Regions from separate parts of the Shewanella sp. S1-58-MNA-CIBAN-0166 genome, predicted to be linked through region 2. Evidence: predicted binding sites of a transcription regulator. Region 2 holds the regulator's gene; each other region holds the start of a gene.
What was found. Region 2 encodes sigma-54, which starts transcription at its own class of promoters, with help from an activator protein. Its sites were predicted from a motif close to GTTGGCACGNNNNTNGNNT; they were not measured.

Region 1 (5,805 bases), on a different contig from region 2:
TAGCACCCAGTTATTACTCGGTTGCGGCCGTCAATGTGGCAGTTGTCATAGTGAAGTTAAGCAGTGTGCCAAGCAAAGTTGGCAAGACGCCTTATCTTATTCCGGCATTGAAGATCAACCATCAGTAGCAGAGGACGTAGCCTAATGAATACCGTAGAAGCAATGATAAAAGGTCGTCAACCTATAAGTACTTTAGGACATGCGGCGAATGAATTACACGCGGGTGATGTGGCTATTGTTGGTGCGGGTTGTGGTCAATTAGAGTTAATGACACTTAAGGCCGCTAGAATAGTGGCACAAGCTGAAGCGTTGGTGTTTGACAGTCTGGTGAGTAGTGACATTTTGACGTTAGTAACCCCTAGTTGTCAGCGTCACTTTGTGGGTAAACGCTGTGGTCAACCGAGTAAAAAGCAAGACGACATTAATGCCTTATTGCTGACATTGGCGCAGCAAGGATTAAAAGTGGTGCGCTTAAAGGGCGGCGATCCGCATATTTTTGGTAGAGGTGTAGAAGAAGCGCTTTACCTTGCACAAAATGGTATCCGTTCGCAATTTATTGCTGGTGTTACCGCGGCGTTAGGTTGTGCATCAAGTACCGGAATTCCATTAACGTATCGTGGTATGGCTCGCAGTGTTACGCTGATCACCGGCACCAAAATGACCGATGCCGATAATGCAAATGCACCTACGCAGTGGCAAGCATTATTAGCAGCGCAATCAACCTTGGTGTTTTATATGGGTAAAGAACAAGCGGCAAGCATTTCAATTGGGTTACTCGATGCTCAAAGTGCGGCTAATCTGCCGGTAGCATTTGTTACCAATGGTGGAAGACCGAATCAAATTGTTACTTATGCCACAGTCGCTTCTATGGCCGATGCCGCGTTAACCATTAAAGACTCTGGGCCGACGTTAATCATCATTGGTGAAGTGGTGTCTGTTGGTCAACAGCTGAATGCTTTGCTTGCCGATATTGATGTAGCTGCAACACAAACCTCATTTGAATATGGGCGTGAGGCTTTATATGCCTAAAATTGGTGAGTTAACGCTGACATCCGTGGATGAGTTTGACTTTCGTTTGCTGATAAAAGCATTAGGTAAGGGCGAAAAAGGCTCACGTGCATTAACGTTTGATGAGGCTTGCTTGCTGCTTGAAGGTTTTGCCAAAGGAAAAGTATCGCGTGTGCAAATGGCCAGTGCCATGATGCTCATGCGCGTGCGCGGTGAAACGACTGAAGAAATAGCAGGGATGGTGGCCGGTTTACGTCGTACTGTCGATAAAGGTTGGCATTCGCTTGAGGTTGATATCGATTGGCCTGTGTATGCGGGCAAGCGCGAACAGTTACCTTGGCTTTTACTGGTTGCTAAGTTATTGGCGAAACAAGGTATTCGGGTGATGTTACACGGTGACAGCCAAGCGTTACCTCATCGCCGTCATGTTGAATCATGTTTAGCATCACTTAATATTGCGTGTTGTACATCATCACAAATGGCCAAAGTGGTATTGCAGTCAGATAATATTGTTTATGTTCGAGCGGGTGACTTAGCACCAGTGTTAGATGAGTGTCGTCAATTACATCAAGAATTAGGTCTACGCAGTTTGATTCAAACCGCAGCGCGTTGCATGAACCCAACTAATGCACCTATAAGCCTTCGCAGTTATTTTCACCCTGGGTTAGATACGGTACACCAAGGAATATGCGAAATTTTATTTGAGAAAAGCGAATATCACGCCGGCAGTGTGGCTATTTTTAAAGGCTTACAAGGTGAAACCGAGTGTAATCCAAGAGTGGCTACCACGATAACTGTCGTCAACGGACAGACAGATAATATAGCGGTATCGAGCTTATCTATCCCTACGTTATTAGAAGGCTTTTCTGGTGCAAAAGTGGGTCAAGCTGAATTATCTAGCGACATTCTTGCGCTGTTATGGCGCGAAAAAGAGCCTTTTTCTGCTGATGCGCTGACATCATTAATGTCGCGCACCATGATTGAGCAGGCGCTTAGCAGTATGACGGCAACGTTGGCTGCAGTATTGTTATTACTTAACCACAAATTAAATACAGCGATTATTCCACAGGAATCAATTTCACCAGAATCCATTTCACAAAAATCAAATTCACAGAAGATTATGGCAGCGGAGCAAGCCGTTTACTTGAGTCAACAATGTTGGGCAAACCGCTTCAGTTCAACAAACAATCCATTAGCCAAATGGCTGAACGAGGAGTGGTTATGCGCAGTTTAATTTTTTGTGACCTGAGTTTTTCAGCTGTGCCAGTGGTCGATTGTGAAGTTGTAAAGTACCAAGCTTGTTTGGCAGCGTTTGGACATGTCACGGTGTTAACTTCTGTGAGCCAAATTGAGCAACGATTACATCAACAAACATTTGATACCTTGTTGATATTAACCGATACATTGCACGCTCAAATCCAAGGACTTATTCAGCGTACATTAACCAGTAAGCCAATGGTGATAGTTGTCAATGCCAAAACATGGCAGCAGACAGCATTAACCGAGTTACTTGATTGCGGTCGCATCACTTTTATTCCTGAGATGTTAAGTGTTAATCGTTTAACCAGTGTCATTAGTTTGGCCCAAGCACGTTTTAATGCTGCGAGTAAAACACTCGCCGAATTTAAGAAACTGGATGATGAAATCCGCAGTATAAAACTACTTAGTCAGGCCAAGCTTATCGTTATGCAGCAAGGGTTCGATGAAACCAAAGCGCACCAGATTATTCAACAACAAGCGATGCAAAAAGGTTTGTCATTAGCTCAAATGTCAGCGCAAATTATTGCTATTGTGACTCAGCATCATGGTAAGTCAAAATCACTAAACACCGCAGTGAACAACGATGGTGCGCCTCACTTTGGTGCGGTTGTGACCAAGATGGACAACAGTAGAGCATTTAGTAAAGGCTGTTGATTTTTTAAGGCTAATAAATCAATAGTTTAAGTCTTTTTTGTAGTTGGCATAGAGCCTGCAAACAATACATATAATGAATAAAGTATCAGATTGACGATAGTGTGAATGGCAGCAATTAACGGGGTCGTTTACCTCAACAATTTATTTTAAAAATTTGGATCTCAACAGGCAATGGCGCCAACTCCTTAAGCGGAGTTGGCGCCATTTTGCTTTTTACGGTCCAAGGCATGAAGGAGTTGGATATGGCAGTCTCAAAACCCAAGTTAGTGGTCGTTGGTAATGGCATGGTTGGTCATCATTTTATTGAGCAAGTGTGCAGTTTAGGTCTCAATAAAACGTTTGATGTGCACGTGTTTGGTGAAGAGCCGCGTCCAGCTTATGACCGAGTGCAGCTGTCAAAATATTTCGAGACCGGTAGCGCCGATCCACTGATGTTAACCAGCGCGCAAGATTATCAAGATTGGGGCATTACGCTTCACTTAAACACACCTATTACGGCAATTGATATTGCCGCCAAAACGGTGACTAGCGCGCAAGGTGATCATTATTCTTATACCCGCTTAGTGCTTGCAACGGGATCATTTCCATTTGTGCCACCGATACAAGGTAACGATCGTGCTCAATGCTTAGTGTATCGCACCATTGAAGATCTTGAATCGATTCAGGCCGCAGCTCAAAACAGTCAAGTTGGGGTGGTTGTTGGTGGTGGACTATTAGGTTTAGAAGCCGCCAATGCCATGATGCAGCTCGGGGTAAAAACACACGTTGTTGAGTTTGCACCACAATTGATGCCCGTTCAGCTAAATGATAAAGCGGGTGAATTACTGTGCAGTAAAATTGAACAGCTCGGCGTGAGTGTACATACTTCAAAAGCCACCACTGCGATTATTGACGGTGAAACGGCAATGCACCGAATGACCTTTAATGATGAGTCTTATCTTGAAACTGACATGATTGTGTTTTCTGCCGGTATTCGTCCACAAGATTCATTAGCTCGAGTTTCAAATATCTGTATCGGTGAACGTGGCGGCATTGAAATTGACGATTACTGTTTAACCTCAGCGCCCGATGTTTATGCCATCGGTGAGTGTGCGTTATGGCAACAAAAAATATTTGGTTTAGTTGCACCTGGTTACCAAATGGCCCGAGTGGTCGCTTCGCATATTGCTTCATTAACATCTAATAGCGTGTCGCAGTCATTTACCGGCGCAGACATGAGTACCAAACTTAAATTATTGGGTGTTGATGTGGCCGCTATTGGTGCTAGCCGTGGTTTTGATAACGCACAGTTTGTTGAGTTATCTGATAACCAAGCGGGTATTTATAAAAAATTATGGTTAGACGAAACCGGTAAATTTTTAAAAGGTGCAGTGCTGATTGGTGATAACAGCGATTACAGCCGCTTGCTCGATAGCTATTTGTCTCAAGACGAGATTGAAGGTTCCGCAGTTGAGTTATTGCTAGCCGGTGCAGAAAACGAAGCCGATTTAAAAGACACTTCTATAGTGTGTTCTTGTCATCAAGTAACCAAGGGCGACATTGTTGAGGCCGTGACCGCCGGCAACCATAAAATAGCTGAGATTAAAGCATGTACTCGTGCGGCATCGGGTTGTGGTGGTTGTGCGCCGTTAGTTCAAAAAATTATTGATCAAACCTTACAAGCTGCAGGACTCGATTTTAATGCCGGAATTTGCGCCCATTTTGATCATGACCGACAAGCCTTGTATCACTTATGCCAAGTCGAAGGCATTAATGATTTTAATACCTTAATCACTCAGCATGGAAAACCTTCAGCTAGTGGTCATACATATGGCTGTGATATTTGTAAACCTGCCGCCGCGTCCATATTTGCTAGCTTACAAAACCAATATGTGTTGAATCAAGATAGCAGTCATGTGCAACTGCAAGACACCAATGATGCTTACTTAGGCAACATCCAAAAAAACGGCACTTACTCTATTGTGCCGCGAGTCGCTGGTGGTGAAATTACCCCAACTAAGCTGATAGCCATGGGCCAAATTGCCCAAGAATATGACCTCTATACCAAAATAACCGGTGGCCAACGTATTGATATGTTTGGCGCAACGTTATCGCAGCTACCCGAAATTTGGAAAAAACTCATTGATGCTGGTTTTGAAACAGGCCATGCCTACGGTAAATCATTGCGCACGGTAAAATCCTGTGTTGGCAGCACTTGGTGTCGTTACGGGGTGCAAGACGCCGTTGGTTTCGCGATTGATTTAGAAAACCGTTACAAGGGCTTACGCAGTCCACATAAATTAAAATTTGCTGTGTCTGGATGTACTCGTGAATGTGCTGAAGCACAAAGCAAAGATATTGGCATTATCGCAACCGACAAAGGTTGGAACTTGTATGTTGCTGGCAATGGCGGTATGCGCCCCCGTCATGGTGATTTGTTTGCCACTGATTTATCCACTGAAGATCTCTATAAATATATCGATCGCATTTTGATGTTCTATGTCAAAACTGCAGACAAATTACAACGAACCTCGACTTGGATGGATTCATTAGAAGGTGGTCTAGCGTATTTAAAATCAGTCGTTATTGACGATGCATTGGGGATTAACTCGACCTTAGAGCAGCAGATGGACCATATTGCCGCGACATACCAATGTGAGTGGAAAACCAGCCTTGAACAACCGGCCTTTTTGGCGCGCTTTAATGAGTTTGTTAATCCAAATGATGCGCCAGAAGCAGATACCAGTGCTTACCAACGAATTCGTGAGCAACGTTTCCCGAGTGTTAAAGACGCAGGGGCAGGAACGATAGCTATTAACGATATTACAGACGATGCAGCACAACTCGCTGTGGAGGAATTAGCATGATTTGGGTCAATGTGTGTAGCGAAGCAAGCATGCCAAA
Region 2 (5,805 bases):
AATGGCAATTAAGTGCAGACCGTGGGCAATTGAATAAAAATACCAGCAAAGTCACATTAGAAAATAATGTTATTATTGATGCCATTGATATAGAAGAACCCCTGCAGTCACTGAGTACCCAAGCTATTACGGTGGATTTAACCACTATGATAGGATCCTCACAAGAGATGGTGTACATCAAAGGTAAAGGGTTTATTATTCAAGGTTTAGGCCTACATGCTGACTTGAATTCGCAAAAATTATCGCTACTAAGCCAGGTAGAAGGAACATATGAGCCACATTAATCGTCTCCACACTCGCGCCAATGTTATGTTATTAAGTAGCATACTTTGTATATTGAGTTTGCCTGCCATAGCGAAACAAGGGGATCTGAAACAAGAATTGAAAATCGCTTCAGTCAGTCAGTCTGCCGACATTAAGAATAATCAAATTGTTTTTAATGGTCCGGTAACGATTGTCCAAGGCACGATTAATATCAATGCAGATCAGTTACGGGCGTTTACCCCTGAAAACACCACCAGTAAGAGATTAATTGCTACTGGCACCCCGGCTACATTTTCACAAGAATTAGATGACGGTAAAATTGGTACCGCAAGTGCTAACGAAATTAGCTATGACCTTGCCACCACTACACTCACATTGACTGGCAACGCCAAACTTGATCAATCAGGTAGCCAGGTTACCGGTAATAAAATCAAGTACAACATCAGTGCTCAAGAGCTGATTGCCGAAAGTACTGGTACAGGGCAAGATCGGGTAATCACCATCATTCAACCAGAGAATTTCCAAGACGAGTCGGCGCCAAAGCAAAAACTCCCTGAAATTCCTGTTAACAAGCAGATCAAACCATGACCCAAATTACCTTAACCGCTGAAAATCTAGCTAAAAGCTATAAAGCTCGTCAAGTTGTTAAAGATGTGAGTTTAACGGTTAAAACAGGCCAAATTGTCGGTCTTTTAGGCCCCAATGGTGCAGGCAAAACCACCACCTTTTATATGGTTGTCGGCTTAGTAAAAAGCGATAAAGGCCGAATATTGATTGACGATGACGACCTTACTGCCGATCCAATGCATTTGCGCGCCCGCAAAGGTATAGGTTACTTACCACAAGAAGCCAGTATTTTCCGCAAGCTTACCGTTTACGACAACATAATGGCCGTACTACAAACTCGCAAGGAGCTCAGCACAGACCAACGTATTGAGCAACTTGAGCATCTACTCGAAGAGTTCCACATTACTCACATACGCGACAGCCAAGGTATGTCGTTATCGGGTGGCGAACGTCGTCGAGTTGAAATTGCGCGCGCTTTAGCTGCTAATCCAAAATTTATTTTGCTTGATGAGCCCTTTGCTGGTGTTGATCCTATTTCGGTCATCGACATTAAAAAAATCATCCAACAACTTAAAAATCGCGGTTTAGGGGTATTAATTACCGACCATAACGTACGTGAAACGCTAGACGTTTGTGAGCGAGCCTATATCGTCAGCCAGGGTAATTTAATTGCCGAAGGCACACCTGATGAGATATTAAGTAATCAACAAGTTCGAGCTGTGTACTTAGGTGAACAATTCAAGCTATAGTTACTTTACTGGCCTTTTAGTCTAGCTAACTCATTTCATTGAACGATACCTAAACAACGTTAAATGTCATTGATGTTTATGGCAATCCATTACAGTTCGAGATTGTCATTTTTATGGAAAATCATCTAGGGATAAGCGGTAAATGAAAGCGTCACTCCAACTTAAAATGGGTCAACACTTAACCATGACCCCACAATTGCAGCAAGCCATTCGCTTACTGCAATTATCGTCATTGGAGCTACAGCAGGAAATCCAACAAGCATTAGATTCAAATCCATTGCTTGAAATAGAAGATGAGTTTTCTGAAGCAAAAGACTCCTTAAAAGAAAACCGCGACCAAGCGGATACAGACTTTAGTGACAACAGTATTGTTAATGTCGAAAAAGACACTTCCACCGTCGACATAACAGAATCCATGACCAAAGAAACCATGGATGATTTAGCCATGGATACCACATGGGATGAAGTATACACAGCCTCACCTATGTCAGGTTCGGGCAGTGCAAGCATGCGCGATGACGACATGCCCTTTCAAGGTGAAACCACCGAAGGTTTGTACGAACACTTAGAATGGCAAAAAAATCTCACTCCATTTTCAGACACCGATCTCGCCATTGCCACCGCCATTATTGATGCCATTGATGAACGCGGTTATTTAACCCAAAGTACCGAAGATATTCTCGAAGCCATGGGTGATGAAAATGTGGAACTCGATGAGGTTGAAGCGGTATTAAAACGCGTTCAACACTTTGACCCTGTGGGTGTTGCTGCACGTGATTTAAGTGAATGCCTATTTATTCAATTAGCGCAATACTCTAACGACACACCCCATATCGATAATGCCCGTTTGTTAATTAAAGGCTATTTAGAGTTAATTGCTGGCCGTGATTTCAGATTATTGATGCGTAAAACAAAACTAAAAGAAAATGAGTTACGTGACGCAATCACTTTAATCCAGACACTCAATCCTCGTCCGGGCTTATTAATTACCCCCATGGATGATGAATACGTGATTCCCGATGTCACAGTATTAAAGAAAAATGGCCGTTGGGTAGTAGAGTTAAACCCAGACAACATGCCTAAAATTGGTGTTAATCAACAATACGCGGCCATGGCTAGAGGCAGTAAAAACCCGTCGGATAGTCAATTTATTCGAGGCCATCTGCAAGAGGCTAAATGGTTTATTAAAAGTATTGAAAGCCGTAATGATACTTTACTTAAAGTGGCAAATTGCATTGTGCAATTTCAGCAAGGCTTTTTTGAATATGGCGAAGAAGCCATGAAGCCTATGGTGCTCAATGATATCGCTGAAGCCGTAGAAATGCATGAATCGACCATTTCACGAGTCACCACACAAAAATATATGCACACCCCTCGAGGATTATTTGAACTAAAATACTTCTTCTCTAGCCATGTCAGTACTGACGATGGCGGGGAATGCTCATCAACGGCCATTCGTGCTTTTATCAAAAAGCTGGTTGCCGCAGAAAACCAGAAAAAACCACTGAGTGACAGTAAAATGGCTCAGCTTCTGGCAGAACAGGGCATAAACGTTGCTCGTCGTACGATAGCAAAATACCGTGAAGCAATGATGATCCCGCCCTCAAACCAACGTAAGAGTTTATAACCTACTAGGCAATGGAGGATTTTTTATGCAAATAAGTCTGACTGGACGTCATGTCGAAATAACAGAATCTTTACGTGAATACATCCACAGTAAATTTTCAAAGCTTGAACGACACTTCGATCAGATCCATAATGTACACGTTGTGCTCAATGTAGAAAAATTACAACAAAAAGCAGAAGCCAAAATCAACATTAATGGCGCAGAAATTTTTGCAATGTCAGAAAGTACTGATATGTATGCTGCAATAGACGCCCTGATCGATAAACTCGACCGTCAGGTAATTAAACACAAAGAGAAGAATACAAAACACTAACGATGGAACTTTGTACCATTCTGCAGCCGGAATGCACTACCTGTGCCACACCGGGCAGTAAGAAAAAAGTACTGGAACTCATCAGCAATTTAGTCGCTGCCCAGTACCCAACCCTGTCTTCGCAAGAGGTTTTTGAAAGCCTGTTAGCGAGAGAGAAAATGGGTAGCACAGGTATAGGAAATGGCATTGCGATACCTCATGGTAGATTAACGACCATCGATCACCCTATCGCGATATTTATTAAATGTGAAGAAGCCATTGCCTTTGATGCAATCGATAAGCAACCCGTGGATCTTTTATTTGCTTTGTTAGTCCCTGCAGACCAGTGCCAACAACATTTAGGCACGTTATCGAGCATGGCCCAAAAGTTAAGCGATAAGCAAATATTGAAACAGCTTCGTAAAACTCACGACGCAACAGAACTTTATCAGGTTATTACTGCATGAAACTAGTTATAGTATCGGGACGTTCAGGCTCAGGGAAATCCGTTGCCCTGAGAGTATTAGAAGACCTAGGATATTATTGTGTTGATAATTTGCCTTTACCACTCATTGGCACATTATTAGCCCAGCTTAAAGGCAGTAATGATTTGGTTGCGATTAGCGTTGATGTTCGTAACATTGCAGAACAAGGTAAAGTGCTTCAAGACCAATTGGCACTACTTCAAAATGACACTGAAATTATCAGTTTCTTTTTAAATTCCAATGACAAAGTATTGCTTAAACGTTACAGCGAAACACGTCGATTACACCCGTTATCTAAAAATCATATTTCACTGCAAGAAGCGATAAAACTAGAAGGCCGTTTACTTGAGCCTATCGCAAAAATTGTTGATCACTATATCGACACTTCTGCGCTAAATATCTACGAATTAAGCGACCAAGTTAGGCAAATATTATTAGGCAGTGTTGATAAAGAGTTAGTGATTAACTTTGAATCTTTTGGCTTTAAACACGGCATGCCGACAGAAGCAGATTTTATGTTTGATGTACGCTTTTTACCCAACCCACATTGGGAAATAGAACTGCGTCCATTTACGGGTTTAGACGAGCCCGTACAAGAATTTTTAGGTCGTCAGCCATTAGTTAATAAATTTATTTGGCAAATTGAAAACCTATTTGAAACTTGGATGCCGCATTTAGAACGTAACAATCGCAGTTACCTTACCATCGCGATTGGTTGTACTGGTGGTCAGCACCGTTCGGTATATATTGCAGATCAATTAGCAAAACGATTTCGACAAGGCAGTAAACACACGGTTAATGCTCGCCACAGAGAATTAAATATCAGTGATACTAATAACTAAGTGAGCATAGGATCGCGTCAATGATCAAACTTGAACGCCAAGTGACCATTTCAAATAAATTGGGGTTACACGCCCGTGCCGCCACAAAACTCGCGATGTTAGCGGCGGATTTTGATGCTAACATCACCTTAACTCAAGGCGAAAAAAACGCCAGCGCAGCTAGCGTACTTGGGCTATTAATGCTTGAAAGTGGTATCGGTAAAATGATTACGGTGACAGCTCAAGGCCCAGATGCTGAAGTGGCATTAAACGCAGTGTGTGATCTCATTAATGCTAAATTTGATGAATCTTGTTAATTTTTTAATCGCATTGAATTTATAAATAGCCTGTAATGTGTGAATAGCTGCAAGTTACTCATGCTTTAAGCCACCGTCATCCTTATTTTATGCGGCCTCTAAATGACTAGGCCATACTAACCAAACTGTCACGACATTGATGATCACCAGTAGACATCAGTCCCTCAAAAATATTAGCCCTTAGGTTTATCTCTCGCAGTTGATACCAATCTCATTAGTATCAGTTCATTCTGCGGGAGTTAGCGTTTAACATGATAAAGACATTACCGCTTCTAGCAACGGATCCAGTGCAACTCTGTTTCCGTGACGTGGTACGTCTATAGTATGTAAAGCAGCATTGGCTGCTGCAGAATTTCACCGCAGAAGTCATTTAAGTATTTTATTTCTGCATTTCATTGTCTTACGTAAAGACAGCTATTTCTGCATTTATACGCCTTGAACTGTACAACCTGAGAAACCCAGAATAATGACATACTGAATAATATAAGTATGACGAATAGGAAGTAGATATATGGGTAAAGAGTACCTAGACAATGAGATAACAGAACAACGTCTCAATCAACTCGTTCAAGCACTAGACAGTGGTCTGTTTGTCCATGCCCGTAACATGCTACATACCATGTCACCTAACGATGTCGCCCTTATTCTCGAATCATCACCGCCCAAAAATCGTCAGGTGTTAT
Region 3 (5,805 bases), on a different contig from region 2:
TCGCATTGAGTGGTATCGCTGCCGCGCAAAAAGATTTAAATACAACCGCGAATAACATCGCTAACGTCAATACTATTGGTTTTAAAGAGTCTCGAGCTGAATTTGCTGACGTTTACGCCAATTCAATTTTTTCTAACAGTAAAACGGCTGTAGGTGGTGGTACAACTACTACACAAGTTGCGCAGCAGTTTCATCAAGGTAGCTTGCAATTTACCAGTAACTCATTGGATATGGCGATCAGTGGTGGTGGCTTCTTTGTTACCTCTTCTGAATTAGGTTCGCAAGATCAGTCATATACCCGTGCGGGTGCGTTTAAAGTTGATTCGGCCAATTATATGGTTGACTCAGCAGGGAATTTTTTACAAGGTTTCCCGGTGGATGAAGACGGTAACTCAACCTCGGTGAGTTTAACCACAACCCAACCAATTAAGATCCCTGACACGGCGGGTAGCCCAGTACAAACCGGAAATGTTGGTTTGCAGATGAATCTTAATGTTGGTGAAACAGCATTAGATCCAGCTAATTTTGATCCTGCTGATTCTGATACATTTAATAATTCTACCTCAGTGACGATTTATGATTCCTTAGGTGAGTCGCATATTATGACCACCTACTTTGTTAAGCCAACGAACGGTTCATATACAGGCGAAAGTAATTGGGTGGCATTTTATGCAGTTGATGGTGACCCTGTGGATGTAGCAAGTGGCGCAGGGACTTATAATACCGATAGTGATGGAGATGGTGCCGGTGGTGGTGCTGGTGATGTAGCTGGTACCGCATCAGCTGCCAACCCTAGTGGTGTTGGCACATGGTCAGGTGCTGTGCTTAAATTTAACTCAGTTGGAGCTTATACTGGCAGTAGCCCTGGTACTATTACCACTGAAGCACTAGGTGCTGGTGGTGCGGGTGCTTTAGGTCCTGGCGCCGATGGAGCTCAAACCCTTACGATAAAATTTAATAATCCGACTCAATATGCTTCTCCATTTGAAGTGACTGAATTGACTCAAGATGGTATTACCGTGGGCCGATTAACCAATGTAGGTATTGGTTCAGATGGTTTAATTACCGCCAGTTACAGTAATGGCTCAACGGTTCCGTTATCACGTGTGGCATTAGTGCGTTTTGCTAACGAGCAAGGTATGACTCAAGTGGGTAATACGTCTTGGAAAGCCAGTATCGATTCGGGCCCAGCATTAGCCGGAGAAGCCAATAGCGGTACATTTGGTAGTATTCGTTCATCTGCGCTTGAGCAATCAAACGTTGATTTAACCACAGAGCTGGTTGATTTAATCTCGGCTCAGCGTAACTTCCAGGCTAACTCGCGTACGCTTGAAGTCAACAACACCTTAAATCAAACCATATTACAAATCCGCTAAGATTACGTTTACCTTATCAATTTATGTTTACGTGATAATAGGTGTTGCCGTTTACGGCAACACCTTGCCTTTATCCTTGTTATTGTTACTCCTCGCTACTCCTTGTTATTACCTCACTAGTGTTGATAGATGCTTTTTTGACACTCACGCGTTATTCGTTAATTTTATTGATTAACCGATTCATGTAGTTACCTCCTTACAACACAACTTAAAACTCATTGGCATGATGCTTGCTTATTCTGTTTATATAGTATTTTTGCAGAAAGTTTGACGGAGCAAAAAATGGACAAATTTCTTTATATTGCCATGAGTGGCGCAAAGCAGGGGATGAATGCCCTAGCAGTGAGTGCGAACAATCTTGCTAATGCCAATACTGATGGATTTAAAGCTGACATGGTCCAAGCCCGTTCAATGCAGGCATTTGGTGAAGGCTTGCCTACACGGGTGTTTTCGATGATGGAAAGCCCAGGCAGTAATTTTAACGGTGGTCCGATTAAAACCACTGGTCGTGACCTTGATATTGCGGTTAAGGGTGATGGCTGGCTTGCAGTGCAAGCGGCAGATGGTTCTGAAGGATACACCCGTGCGGGCAGTTTAAAAATTGACAGTACAGGTTTGTTGTTAAATAGCAGTAACCGCCCGGTAATGGGAGCTTCGGGTCCTATTGTGTTACCCATTCCGGTTGAGAAAATAGAAATTTCCGCCAACGGTATTATTTCAGTACGTCCGCAAGGAGCAACCGCGGAAGTGATAGAAGAGGTCGCGAGGATTAAATTAGTTAATCCTGGTAACGAAAACCTAATGCGCGGTGAAGATGGTTTGTTTCGCTTAACTGCGGGTGGCAATGCACCAAATGACCCCGGCGTTCAAGTTGAAAGCGGCGCGGTTGAAGGCAGTAATGTGAACTCAGTGCATGAAATGGTCGCCATGATTGATATTCAACGTCAATACGAAATGCAAGTCAAAATGATGAAGAACGCTGAAGAAATTGATCGGGCGTCCACTTCCTTGATGAGAATTAGTTAGGAGTAATTATTATGCATCCAGCGTTATGGATAAGTAAAACCGGTGTCGATGCCCAGCAAACTAATATTGCCGTTATTTCAAATAACGTGGCCAACGCCAGTACTGTCGGATTTAAGAAAAGTCGTGCGGTATTTGAAGACTTACTTTATCAAACGGTTAATCAAGCCGGTGGCATTAGCTCAGACAACAGCAAGTTACCCAATGGTTTAAACATTGGTGCGGGTACTAAAGTTGTTGCTACCCAAAAAATGTTTACCCAAGGCAACATGCTGACTACCGATAACTCATTAGATTTAATGATTGAAGGTTCGGGCTTTTTTGAAGTGCAAATGCCAGATGGCACAGCAGCCTACACGCGTAATGGCCAGTTCAGCTTAGATGATACTGGTCAGATTGTAACCCCGGGTTCAGGTTATGTGGTGCAACCGCCAATTACCATCCCGGATGATTCCACCAGTATTACGGTATCGGCATCGGGCGAAGTGTCAGTGCAAACCCCTGGTACCGCAGCCAGTCAAGTTATTGGCCAGTTAACCATGACCGATTTTATTAATCCGGCAGGTTTAGACCCGTTAGGACAAAACTTGTATACCGAAACGGGTGCAAGTGGCACACCTATTCAAGGTACAGCGTCGCAAGACGGCTTAGGTTCTATTCGCCAAGGAGCACTAGAAACGTCTAACGTGAATGTAACAGAAGAGTTGGTCAACCTTATTCAAGGTCAACGTATTTACGAGATGAACTCTAAAGTTATCTCAGCAGTTGATCAGATGCTGTCTTATATTAATCAGAATCTCTAAGGAGCTAACATGATTAAATACATTGCGTTAGCCTCAGTAGTGTTATTGGCTGGCTGTAGTTCTACTGCCAAGAAACCGATTGCTGATGACCCATTTTATGCGCCGGTATACCCAGATACCGTTCCGACGCAGGTGGCGCCAACGGGATCTATTTATCTTGATAGCCAAGCATCAAGCTTGTATTCCGATATTCGTGCGCATCGCGTCGGCGACATTATTACCGTGACCTTAAAAGAGTCCACTCAAGCGTCGAAAAGTGCCAATAACGAAATCAAAAAAGGCTCAGATTTAAGTGTAGAGCCCATTTATGCAGGCGGTAAAAATATTTCCATCAGTGGTGTCCCAATTGATTTGGGTTACTCCGACAGCATGAATACCAAGCGCGAGTCTGACGCCGATCAATCTAACAGTTTAGATGGCAGTATTTCGGCCAATATCATCCAAGTGCTCAGTAACGGCAACTTGGTGATCCGCGGTGAAAAATGGATTTCTATTAACAACGGTGATGAGTTTATTCGTGTCACCGGAATGATCCGCAGCGAAGACATTAATCCAGACAATACAATCGATTCGACTCGAGTGGCTAACGCTCGTATTCAGTATAGCGGTACCGGTACGTTTGCTGACTCCCAAAAAGTCGGTTGGCTGAGTTCATTCTTTATGAGTGACTGGTGGCCTTTTTAAGGAGTAATGCATGAAAATTAAACTGATTACGTCGGCTGTATCGATAGTCGCATCAATAATAATGCTAACCGCACCTGCACATGCAGAACGGATTAAAGACATCGCCAGTATTCAAGGGGTGCGAAGTAACCAATTAATCGGTTATGGCTTGGTGGTCGGTTTGCCAGGTACTGGGGAGAAAACCCGTTATACCGAACAAACCTTCAGAACCATGCTCAAAAATTTCGGCATTAATTTACCAGACTCTGTTCGTCCTAATTCAAAGAACGTCGCTGTCGTTGCGGTGCATGCCGAAATGCCTGCCTTTATTAAACCGGGTCAAAATCTTGACATTACCGTGTCCAGTTTAGGCGAAGCAAAAAGTTTACGTGGCGGTACTTTATTACAAACCTTCCTAAAAGGGGTCGATGGCAATGTGTATGCCATTGCTCAGGGCAGTTTAATTGTCAGTGGTTTTAGTGCCGAAGGGCTCGATGGCTCATTGGTGATTCAAAATACCCCTACGGTTGGCCGCATCCCAGGTGGTGCCATTGTTGAGCGCAGCGTTATTAGCCCATTTGCTAGCGGTGATTACCTTACGTTTAATTTACGTCGCTCTGATTTTTCGACTGCTAAACGCACCGCAGATGCGATTAACGATTTACTGGGTCCAGACATGGCAAAGGCCATTGACGCTACTTCTATTCAAGTGAGCGCGCCACGCGATGCATCACAGCGGGTGTCGTTTTTATCGGTATTAGAAAACATTGAAGTTATACCAGCAGAAGAATCAGCCAAAGTGATTGTTAACTCACGTACCGGCACCATTGTGGTTGGCCAAAACGTCAAGTTATTACCCGCAGCTGTCACTCACGGCGGATTAACTGTCACCATTGCTGAAGCCACACAAGTGTCACAACCCAACGCATTAGCGGGTGGTGAAACGGTTGTTACTACAAACAGTACGATTGATGTGTCAGAAAAAGATCGTCGTATGTTTATGTTTAATCCAGGTACCACACTAGACGAACTCGTAAGAGCCGTGAATTTAGTGGGCGCAGCACCATCAGACGTACTTGCCATACTCGAAGCGTTAAAGATGGCAGGCGCTTTGCATGGTGAACTTATCATCATCTAATAATTGTCGGAATGACTATGGAAAAGTTGTCAGCTTCATCGAACTTTCTGGATCTAGGAGGACTAGATTCACTTCGTGTCCAAGCCCAGAAAGACGAGAAGGGGGCACTTAAAGAAGCAGCAAAGCAATTTGAAGGTATTTTTATTCAAATGCTGATGAAAAGCATGCGAGATGCTAATGCCGCGTTTAAGTCAGACAATCCAATGAACAGTGAAACTACTGCATTTTTTGAACAAATGCGCGATCAGCAAATGTCAGTCGATTTATCTAATAAAGGCATGTTGGGCTTGGCTGAGATGATGGTGCAGCAACTAGACCCAGATGATAGCCCCATTACGCCAGCTTCAGTATTGCGTGGCAATAGTGATTATAAAGTTAACCCAAGTATGTTTGTTGCTCCAGCAACAGAATTAGATAAAGACACTCTCGATATTATTGCGCCAAAAGATCAAATAGCCGCATCGCATTCTATTATCGGACATTCTGTTATAGATAGCGCCGAATCGATGCGACCAATGTCAGCCCAACTTACTAATGTGCTAGACGGTGAACAGTTAAACAGCGTATTACGCGGTGAGCAATTAGCCAGTCAAGCAGTACAAGTAGGCAAGGTATTGCCGCAAACAGATTTTGCAGTTCCTAAAGCTAAAGGCATTGCAGTGAGTCAATTTACTAGCCCAGAACATTTTATTTCAGTCTTGTATCCCCATGCTGAAAAAGCGGCTAAATCGTTAGGAACCTCAGCTGAGGTATTAATTGCCCAGTCGGCATTAGAAACCGGTTGGGGCCAAAAAGTGGTACG

Region 1: the regulator sigma-54 is predicted to act here: its motif matches at 2,965-2,983, upstream of nirB (nitrite reductase large subunit NirB).
Region 3: the regulator sigma-54 is predicted to act here: its motif matches at 1,594-1,612, upstream of flgF (flagellar basal-body rod protein FlgF).

Annotation. Positions count from the first base shown of each region.
Region 1 is NZ_JBEOPN010000016.1:44,489-50,293, reverse strand. Features, by position in the region: gene AAEY99_RS11430 (molybdopterin oxidoreductase family protein) at 1-145, shown strand, start outside; gene cobA (uroporphyrinogen-III C-methyltransferase) at 145-1,029, shown strand; gene AAEY99_RS11420 (glycosyl transferase) at 1,022-2,242, shown strand; gene AAEY99_RS11415 (ANTAR domain-containing response regulator) at 2,230-2,922, shown strand; gene nirB (nitrite reductase large subunit NirB) at 3,165-5,768, shown strand; gene nirD (nitrite reductase small subunit NirD) at 5,765-5,805, shown strand, end outside.
Region 2 is NZ_JBEOPN010000029.1:56,859-62,663, forward strand. Features, by position in the region: gene lptC (LPS export ABC transporter periplasmic protein LptC) at 1-284, shown strand, start outside; gene lptA (lipopolysaccharide transport periplasmic protein LptA) at 271-852, shown strand; gene lptB (LPS export ABC transporter ATP-binding protein) at 849-1,580, shown strand; gene AAEY99_RS16555 (RNA polymerase factor sigma-54) at 1,723-3,207, shown strand; gene hpf (ribosome hibernation promoting factor) at 3,233-3,520, shown strand; gene ptsN (PTS IIA-like nitrogen regulatory protein PtsN) at 3,523-3,966, shown strand; gene rapZ (RNase adapter RapZ) at 3,963-4,826, shown strand; gene AAEY99_RS16575 (HPr family phosphocarrier protein) at 4,847-5,122, shown strand; gene mgtE (magnesium transporter) at 5,634-5,805, shown strand, end outside.
Region 3 is NZ_JBEOPN010000018.1:4,004-9,808, reverse strand. Features, by position in the region: gene flgE (flagellar hook protein FlgE) at 1-1,376, shown strand, start outside; gene flgF (flagellar basal-body rod protein FlgF) at 1,659-2,402, shown strand; gene flgG (flagellar basal-body rod protein FlgG) at 2,414-3,202, shown strand; gene flgH (flagellar basal body L-ring protein FlgH) at 3,212-3,886, shown strand; gene AAEY99_RS12120 (flagellar basal body P-ring protein FlgI) at 3,897-5,003, shown strand; gene flgJ (flagellar assembly peptidoglycan hydrolase FlgJ) at 5,021-5,805, shown strand, end outside.